Regions from separate parts of the Mesorhizobium sp. WSM4976 genome, predicted to be linked through region 4. Evidence: predicted binding sites of a transcription regulator. Region 4 holds the regulator's gene; each other region holds the start of a gene.

Region 1 (2,200 bases), on a different contig from region 4:
CGCGGGCGCGGTGCGCCTTCTGCACCACCGCCTCGAAATTCTCGTGGATTTCCGCGAACACCGATTCGGAGGGCACGAACATGAAGGCAGTGTCCTGCGTCTCGCCCTGGATCAGGTATTTCTCCGCGATATCGCGGATATGCACCTCAATGTCGCGCCGGAAGGCCTGCGCCGCCACCTTCTGCATGTCGGCGCCCTCGGCGGCGCGGATGGCGTTCCACGCTTCCAGCGGGAACTTGGCGTCGATGGCGAGCATCGGCGCGCCGTTGGGCATCCGCACCAGGCAGTCGGGCCGGCTGCCATTGCTGAGGCTGGCCTGGAACTCGTAGGCGCCGTGCGGCAACCCGTCGGCGACGATCGCCTCCATCCGCGACTGGCCAAAGGCGCCACGCGTCTGCTTGTTGGAGAGGATGGCCTGCAACTGCACGACCTGCCCGGCCAGGGACTGGATATTGCCCTGCGCGGTATCGATCACCGCAAGCCGCTCCTGCAGCTTGGCCAGGCTTTCATGCGTCGACTTGGTCTGCTCGGCCATGGTCTGGCCGATGCGGCCGGTCATGGCGTCGAGCCGTTGCCCGAGCGATTGCGTAAGCTCCGCCTGCCTGGCGCCGAACACGTCGGCGATCGCGCCCATGCGCCCCTGCATCTCGGCCTGCGCCTGCATGATGTCGGCCATCCGCGCCTCGGTGTCGCGGGCTTGGTCGGCCGCTTCCACAGCGGCAACCGCGCGCGCCTTGGCCGCGCGCCACAGGGCGATGACGAGCGCGGCGAACAGCACGACGAACAGGACAGCGACGATACCAAGCGCCTGGCCGAGCGTGATCGTGGTGGCGCCGAGCCGCGCGACCGGTTGCGAAAGGATGGAGGTCACGTCGTTCATGCGCGCAGCATAACCGATTCGCATCGCCGGCACAGATCAAAACGTGAACAGGGAAAGGCTGCCCCCGTTGACGCTTCTCAAGCGAAGTCTTAGGTGAGACGCCATGTCGATCAAGCCGCTCATCATTCTTCCCGATTCCATCCTGCGCCAGGTTTCCAAGCCGGTGGAGCGCGTCGACGCCGATCTGCGCAAGCTCGCCGACGACATGCTGGAGACCATGTATGACGCGCCGGGCATCGGCCTTGCGGCAATCCAGGTCGGCGAGCCGCGGCGGCTGCTGGTCATCGATCTCGCCAAGGAAGGCGAGCCGCCCGAACCGCATGTCTTCATCAATCCGGAAGTGCTCGAGAGTTCCGATCAGCGTTCCGTCTATGAGGAAGGCTGCCTGTCGATCCCCGACTATTACGCCGAGGTCGAGCGCCCGGCCTCGGTGCGGGTGAAATATCTCGACCGCGACGGCAAATTGCAGGAGATGCAGGCGGAAGGCCTGATGGCCACCTGCCTGCAGCACGAGATCGATCACCTCAACGGCGTGCTGTTCATCGACCACATCTCGAAGCTGAAGCGCGACATGGTGGTGAGGAAGTTCAAGAAACTCGCCAAGGACAAGGCGCCGGGGAAGATGGTGGGCTAAGGGGCCTTTTTGGCCGCGCGAGCACCTGAAGCCACCGCAAGACAGGATCGCAGGACCTCATGCCGCTTCGCGTCATCTTCATGGGCACGCCGGATTTTTCCGTGCCGACCTTGCGCGCCATCGCCGAGGCCGGCCACCAGATCGCCGCCGTCTACACACAGCCGCCGCGCGCCGCCGGCCGCCGCGGGCTGGAGTTGACGCCGTCCCCGGTGTATCGCGAGGCCGAGCGGCTGGGGCTCGAAGTGCGCACGCCGACATCGCTCAAAAGTGAGGCGGAGCAGGCGGCTTTCGCCGCCCTGCAAGCCGATGTCGCCGTGGTTATCGCCTATGGACTGCTGTTGCCGAAAGCCGTTTTGGACGCCCCGCGGCTCGGCTGCCTCAACGGACATGCCTCGCTTTTGCCACGCTGGCGTGGTGCTGCTCCGATCCAGCGCGCCATCATGGCCGGCGACAGCGAAACCGGCATGATGGTCATGAAGATGGAAGAGGGTCTCGATACCGGGCCGGTGGCTTTGGTTGAAAAATGCGCCATCGCACCCGATATCACGGCCGGCGAATTGCATGACCGCCTGATGGTTCAGGGCGCTTCGCTGATGGTCGAGGCGCTTGCGCAGTTGGGGATAAATTGTCTGACATTTACCCCGCAGGCGGCGGAAGGAGTGACCTACGCCCGAAAGATCGATAAA
Region 2 (2,200 bases), on a different contig from region 4:
GAAGGAGGTCATCGACACCAACCTCTCCGGCGTCTTCAACATGACGCACCCGCTGTGGAGCGGCATGCGCGACCGCAAGTTCGGGCGCGTCATCACCATTTCCTCGATCAACGGCCAGAAGGGCCAGGCTGGCCAGGCCAATTATTCGGCCTCGAAGGCCGGCGACATCGGCTTCTCGAAGGCTCTTGCCCAGGAAGGCGCCCGCGCCGGCATAACCGTCAACGTGATCTGCCCCGGCTATATCGCGACGGAGATGGTCAAGGCGATCGACGAGAAGGTGCTCAACGAGCGCATCATCCCGCAGATCCCCGTCGGCCGGCTCGGCGAACCGGAAGAGATCGCGCGCTGCGTCGTCTTCCTGGCTTCCGACGAGGCCGGCTTCATCACCGGTTCGACCATCACCGCCAATGGCGGCCAATACTTCGCCTGACACACATTATCGCCAAGGGCGGCTCCGGCGCTGGAGCCGCTTGTTGTGGCCTGCCGGCGGCGGCAGCGCGACACCTTGCCTCCATTCGGGACGCAAAGGTTAACGACCGCGTCGAGCCCTGTACGCAACCCGCTTCACAAGCTGTGAGTTTTCGGTGGGCAAGCTGTGGATAACACCATATCTAGGGGTGAACAAACCGGGGAACTCCTTGCATCTCTGATTCGTCGCCGATTCGTTCTGGCTTTGGCCGAAAAGTTAACGGCAAAGGGCGAAAGCGTTATTCCAATCGTTAAAAGCGATTAAGAAAAATCAACAAATTCATAACCTTGACGATGGTCCTCGAACAGAGCGCGACCTTTCACCAGCGAAAGTTAACTGCCGCTAGATCCTGGCGGAGCCGAAGCATGAATCGGGCCAGTTTCCCGATTCAGCATGTGGTGAGACTCACCGTCAAAAAATCCACATATAGCCGTGAACAAAACCTGAATCAGAACGAGTCAGCGATTCGTCGCCGATTCGTTCCAGACTCGTTCCAGCCGTTAACAGCAGCCGGTTTTGACCGGGTCCGCCGATTCCCGCCCGCCCCCTAAAAGAACATTCCGCTTTCGCTCGGCGTCCTAAATCCCTATGTGTCGGCTGTCACACGCGGCGGCGCCGCCGCGCCTCCGATCAAAAGCACGATCCCGAAAAGTGGGAACCGGTTTTCGGAGAAAGATCATGCTTGAACAATCAAAGCGGCAGAAGCACTTATTTCCGAGCCGATGAATATCCAGCCGAAACACTCCCAGCCGCTGATCCTTTCGGGCCGTGACGTGACGGCCGTGCTCGGCCCCACCAACACTGGCAAGACCCATCTCGCCATCGAGCGCATGGTCGCGCACGAGACCGGCATCATCGGCCTGCCGCTGAGGCTGCTCGCCCGCGAGGTCTATGCGCGCGTCTGCGAAAAGGTCGGCGCCCACAAGGTGGCGCTGATCACCGGGGAGGAGAAGATCGTCCCTGCCGGCGCAAAATATTCGGTCTGCACCGTCGAGGCCATGCCGCGCGAGACTGACGCCGCCTTTGTCGCCATCGACGAGGTGCAACTCGCCGGCGATCTCGAGCGCGGCCATATCTTCACCGATCGCATCCTGCATCTGCGGGGCCGCCAGGAAACGCTGCTGCTGGGCGCGGCCACCATGCACGGCATCCTGCAGCGCCTGTTGAAGGGCGTGTCGGTGGTGACGCGGCCGCGCCTGTCGCACCTTGCCTATGCCGGGTCGAAGAAGCTGACCCGGCTGCCGCGGCGCACCGCGATCGTCGCCTTCTCGGCCGACGAGGTTTATGCCATCGCCGAGCTGATCCGCCGTCAGCAGGGCGGTGCGGCCGTCGTGCTCGGCGCGCTCTCGCCCCGCACCCGCAACGCCCAGGTCGAGATCTTCCAATCCGGCGACGTCGACTATCTCGTCGCGACCGACGCCATCGGCATGGGGCTGAACCTCGACCTCGAGCACGTTGCCTTCGCCCAGAACCGCAAGTTCGACGGCTATCAATACCGCAACCTGAGCGCGGCCGAGCTCGGCCAGATCGCCGGCCGCGCCGGCCGGCACCTGCGCGACGGCACGTTCGGCGTCACCGGTCAGGTGGACCCGTTTGACGACGATCTGGTCGCCAAGATCGAGGCGCACGACTTCGACCCGGTGAAGGTGCTGCAATGGCGCACCGCCGATTTCGATTTTTCCAGCCTCGACGCGCTCAAGCGCTCGACCGAGACCAATGCGCCGGTCGAGG
Region 3 (2,200 bases), on a different contig from region 4:
TCGACGACACAATCCTCGATTGCTTCGCGGCCTTTCTCAAGGATGTGAACGACGTCAAAGGCCGAGCAGCCGCCGGTGCCGATCAGCACCAGTTCCATCGGGCTCGGTCCAGGTGTCTTGCCATCCGGCCCACGCGCCGTGCCCAGCACGACCTTATGCCCGCTGCCGGATTCGCCGACAAAGGTGCGATCCTCGACCCATTTGACGCGTGCTTTCACGTTAATCTTCCTTGCGAGGTTCCCGTCGCCTATTGGCCGAACGCGACGGCGTGCATGATCCGGCCGGGCAGTAGCGTGAACATGCCGGCGCCGACCAGCGCGAAAAGAGTTTCACCATAGCGCCGCAATGCGCGGCCACCTTATGCGTGCGCGCATACCAGGCCGCCAGCGGTACCGTGACCAGCACCAGGATCGACAGCAGATGGATCGGGCTGAACGGACCTGCAAGCCGGATCTGCTGGATCCAGAAGCTCGAAACGGCGATGACCCAAAATCAGCGCCACCCAGGCATAACCCAGCACGCGGTGACGTATCGTGCCTTTCGGCAACGCCAACTGGGCGCCGCCGACGGCTAAAGCGGCGATGGCCGCGAAAGCATGCCATGAAATGGGAGGCGGCGCCGACAGAAGCGATCCGAGCGACATCGCGCCTTCCCTTAAGTGAAACGCCTAGAACGGGATCTCGTCGTCCAGCTCGCGCGACGAGCCGCCGCCACCGCCGCCCCTGGAACCGCCGCCGCCACCGCGGCTGAAACCTTCGTTCGGGCCGGACTGGCCGAAATCTGAACCGCGGCTGCCGCCGCCGGAATAGTTGCCGACCTGGCCGCCCTCGCCGCGGGCATCGAGCATCTGCAGCTCGCCGCGGAATTTCTGCAGCACGATTTCGGTCGTGTAGCGGTCATTGCCGGTCTGGTCCTGCCATTTGCGGGTCTGCAGCTGGCCCTCGACATAGACCTTCATGCCCTTCTTCAAATACTGCTCGGCGACCTTGGCGAGTTGGTCGTTGAAGATCACGACATTATGCCACTCGGTCTTTTCCTTTCGCTCGCCCGAGTTCTTGTCGCGCCAGCTTTCCGAGGTGGCGACGCGGATGTTGACGACCGGATCGCCGGAATTCAGGCGGCGGATTTCAGGGTCCGCCCCGAGATTGCCGACCAGAATGACCTTGTTGACGCTACCCGCCATCTTACTTCTCCGCGCTCATCCGAAACAAATTTTAAGTCGCTCACCTTACAGCCTGCGGGCTGTTCATGCCTGAAGAGGCTGGCTTTTCCCACAATGTTTTTGTTCCCTTTTCGTTCTAGAGAAGACCTACCTTTCTGTCAAGGAATGTCAGCAAAGGCCGCGCCTGAACATCTGTTTTGATATGGCGATCAAACAGACGCTTGCCAAATCAATAAGTGTCGACTTATGCTTTGTCCATGATCGAAGCAGAGATTTTCCGGGCGCTCGCCGATCCGACGCGTCGCGCCGTCTACGAGCGCCTCGCCGCCAGCGAGATGAGCGTGAGCGAGCTGCGCGCCGGCATGAGTGTGTCGCAGCCGGCGGTCTCGCAGCATCTCGCCGTTCTGCGCGGCGCCGGCCTGGTGGTCGAGCGGCGCGCCGGCCGCAACGCCTATTACCGCGCCGATCCGCAAGGGCTCGACCCGCTGCTCGGCTGGATCGAACGCTACCGCGCCTTCTGGCCGGAACGCATCGAAAAGTTGAAGACGGTTCTGAAGGGAATGGATCAATGACGGCAACCGAAAACCCGATGGTCAACGAAGCGCCGCTCAGCTTCGAATGCGACCTTCCCGATCCGCCTGAAAAGGTCTGGCGGGCGCTGACCGAGCCGGAACTTCTGGCCGCCTGGATGATGCCGAACGACATGAAGGCTGAAGCCGGCAGCTGCTTCACCTTTGCCGGACCGGATGCGCCGATCGCATGCGAGGTGCTCGAGGCCGAGCCCGGCAGGCTGCTGCGCTATTCCTGGCGTGAGGGGCCCGCCGACAAGGAGGCCGACCAGCTTCCGGCTTTTGACAGCATCGTCACCTTCACGCTGGCCCGCACAGCCTCCGGAGGCACGTATCTTCGTATAGTCCATGACGGCTTCGTCCCGGTGGCGGAGCCTGTTCTGGCCATTGCGGGCGCCGGCTGTGGATTCTCGCTTTATGCGCGCAAGACCCTGGCCGCGGCCAATGCGCCCTGCATGATGCTGCGCGC
Region 4 (2,200 bases):
CCGAGCGCTCGCCGGTCGATGCCGTGGGATTGATCTCGATCCAGTCGGTGCTGCTGGCGACGATCGCGCTCGTCATCGCGACCATGGCCACCACCTGGCTGAGGCTTGCCGCTGTTCCCATTGCTCTCGCCGCAATGCTGGCGATCCCACATGTGCGCACGCCGGATGTCCTCATTTCCGAGGACGCGCATCTGGTGGCGATGCCGATCGGCGGCGGCGAGCTTGCCGTCAACCGCGAACGCTCGAACGAGTTCACGACCGACAATTGGAAGCGGGCGCTGAAGGCCGAGGAAATTGTGTCGCCAGAGAATTCGCCAAAGACGCTCTCGATATCGCCGACCCGGTCGACCTGCCGCCCGGCTCACCCTTCTATTGCACCGGCGACCTCTGCATTGGCCGGCATCCGTCCGGTGCGATCGTCGCGCTCGCCGAAAACCGCGACAGCGCACGGCCTGCCTGCGGCTTTGCCGACCTCATCGTCATCAACGATGCCACGGCCTACAATCCCTGCTGGGATCAGCGTGTGCTTGTCGTCACCAAGCGCCAGCTGGCGCGTGACGGCAGCGCCGCCGTCTTCTTCGATCCACAATCGGCAACCGCGCGAGCAGCCATCCAATATGCCGTCGAAAAGCCATATCGGCCCTGGCACGAGCAGCGCAGATACACGCGCGAGGCCCGGGGACTGCCGCCATATGAAAAACCTGAGAGGGCCAAGCCCTCGCAGCCGGATCAGTAGCGCCTGATCAGCCCGACGAGCTTGCCCTGCACCTTGACCCGATCCGGCCCGAAGATGCGGGTCTCGTAGGCCGGGTTGGCAGCCTCCAGCGCGATGGAGGCGCCCTTGCGGCGGAAGCGCTTGAGCGTTGCTTCCTCATCGTCGACCAGCGCCACCACGATCTCGCCCGGACTCGCTGTGTTGGCGTTACGGATGATGACGGTGTCGCCGTCGAAGATGCCGGCCTCGATCATGGAGTCACCCTTGACCTCCAGCGCATAATGCTCGCCACCCATGATCATGTCCGGCGGCACCGAGATCGAATGCGTCTGGTGTTGGATGGCATCGATCGGAACACCGGCGGCGATGCGGCCCATCACCGGAATGGATACGGCCGAAGCGGCGTCGTCGTCGTTGCTGGGTGTCGGCGTACGCGACGGCGCTGCCGGCTTGACCTGGCGACTTAGATTGCCCTGACCGCCTTGAATGACGCTCGGCGAAAACTTCTTCGCGGCATTCAGGCCCGGCGCGATCGAATCGGGCAGCCGCAGGACTTCCAGCGCGCGCGCCCGGTTCGGTAGCCGGCGAATGAAACCGCGTTCTTCCAGCGCCGTGATCAGCCGATGGATGCCGGACTTCGAGGCCAGGTCCAGTGCTTCCTTCATCTCGTCGAAGGATGGAGGGATCCCGCTCTCCTTCAGGCGTTCATGGATGAACATCAGGAGTTCATGTTGCTTGCGCGTCAGCATTGGCGGCCCCCACGGGTTCCGAAACCAGAATCAGAAAAACAAACCCAGAACAAACACTATCTGTTCCAGTTGTGTTCCGCAACCGTTTAAAGTTTAATGAATTTCTTAAGGCTGGCGAAAGAATGTTGCATCCGGCGGTGCCCGGCCGCCTGCAACTGGGGCTGTGTCATTGATTCCGCTCGATTCTGCAATTCTCCTTATGTTGAAATTGAGACGCGACACCATCGCGGAAGCGCTGAGGTGTTCGCGTCGGTTCATCCGTGCATGTGCCGCACCGTGAACGAAACGAACCCAAAATGCCAACGTTGGCGATGATTCCGGTCCTCGGCCTTTGCCGTCTATGGACCAGCTGACATAGGCCAGAAGGTTCTTGCCGTGTCGCGGACGGGGATGAGACAACCGCCCTGGTCGCCGGGGATGCAGCGGCCTGGTTCGAAACGGAGGCGACAGCACAATGAGGAGAATTCCCGATCTTGCCGAGGTCGAGGCAATGGATGCCGCGGACCCGCTGCGTGCCCTGCGCGATCGCTTCGTCCTGCCGGATGGCGTGAAATACCTCGACGGCAATTCACTGGGCGCCGCTTCAATCAATGTCTTCAACGAGATCGAGACGGCCGCGAAGCAGGAATGGGCGCAGGACCTGATCCGCGCCTGGAACACCGCCGGCTGGTTCGACATGCCTGTCAAACTCGGCGACCGGCTCGGACGTCTGATCGGCGCCGCGCCTGGCCAGACG

What was found. Region 4 encodes LexA, which represses DNA repair genes until DNA is damaged. Its sites were predicted from a motif close to TGTTCNNNNTGTGTTCNG; they were not measured.
Region 1: a site for LexA is predicted at 913-930, ahead of P9272_RS26065 (DNA recombination protein RmuC). Genes of this name have one in related genera too.
Region 2: a site for LexA is predicted at 948-965, ahead of P9272_RS15175 (helicase-related protein). Genes of this name have one in related genera too.
Region 3: a site for LexA is predicted at 1,284-1,301, ahead of ssb (single-stranded DNA-binding protein). Genes of this name have one in related genera too.

The regions. Positions count from the first base shown of each region.
Region 1 covers NZ_JARTVT010000024.1:38,671-40,870, forward strand. Annotated here, with positions in the region: gene P9272_RS26065 (DNA recombination protein RmuC) at 1-880, opposite strand, end outside; gene def (peptide deformylase) at 984-1,514, shown strand; gene fmt (methionyl-tRNA formyltransferase) at 1,574-2,200, shown strand, end outside.
Region 2 covers NZ_JARTVT010000011.1:70,277-72,476, forward strand. Annotated here, with positions in the region: gene phbB (acetoacetyl-CoA reductase) at 1-430, shown strand, start outside; gene P9272_RS15175 (helicase-related protein) at 1,192-2,200, shown strand, end outside.
Region 3 covers NZ_JARTVT010000010.1:72,386-74,585, forward strand. Annotated here, with positions in the region: gene P9272_RS14015 (OsmC family protein) at 1-218, opposite strand, end outside; partial or broken gene P9272_RS14020 (DUF2306 domain-containing protein) at 248-643, opposite strand; gene ssb (single-stranded DNA-binding protein) at 668-1,183, opposite strand; gene P9272_RS14030 (metalloregulator ArsR/SmtB family transcription factor) at 1,420-1,734, shown strand; gene P9272_RS14035 (SRPBCC domain-containing protein) at 1,731-2,200, shown strand, end outside.
Region 4 covers NZ_JARTVT010000032.1:49,937-52,136, forward strand. Annotated here, with positions in the region: partial or broken gene P9272_RS30210 (ComEC/Rec2 family competence protein) at 1-736, shown strand, start outside; gene lexA (transcriptional repressor LexA) at 730-1,464, opposite strand; gene kynU (kynureninase) at 1,919-2,200, shown strand, end outside.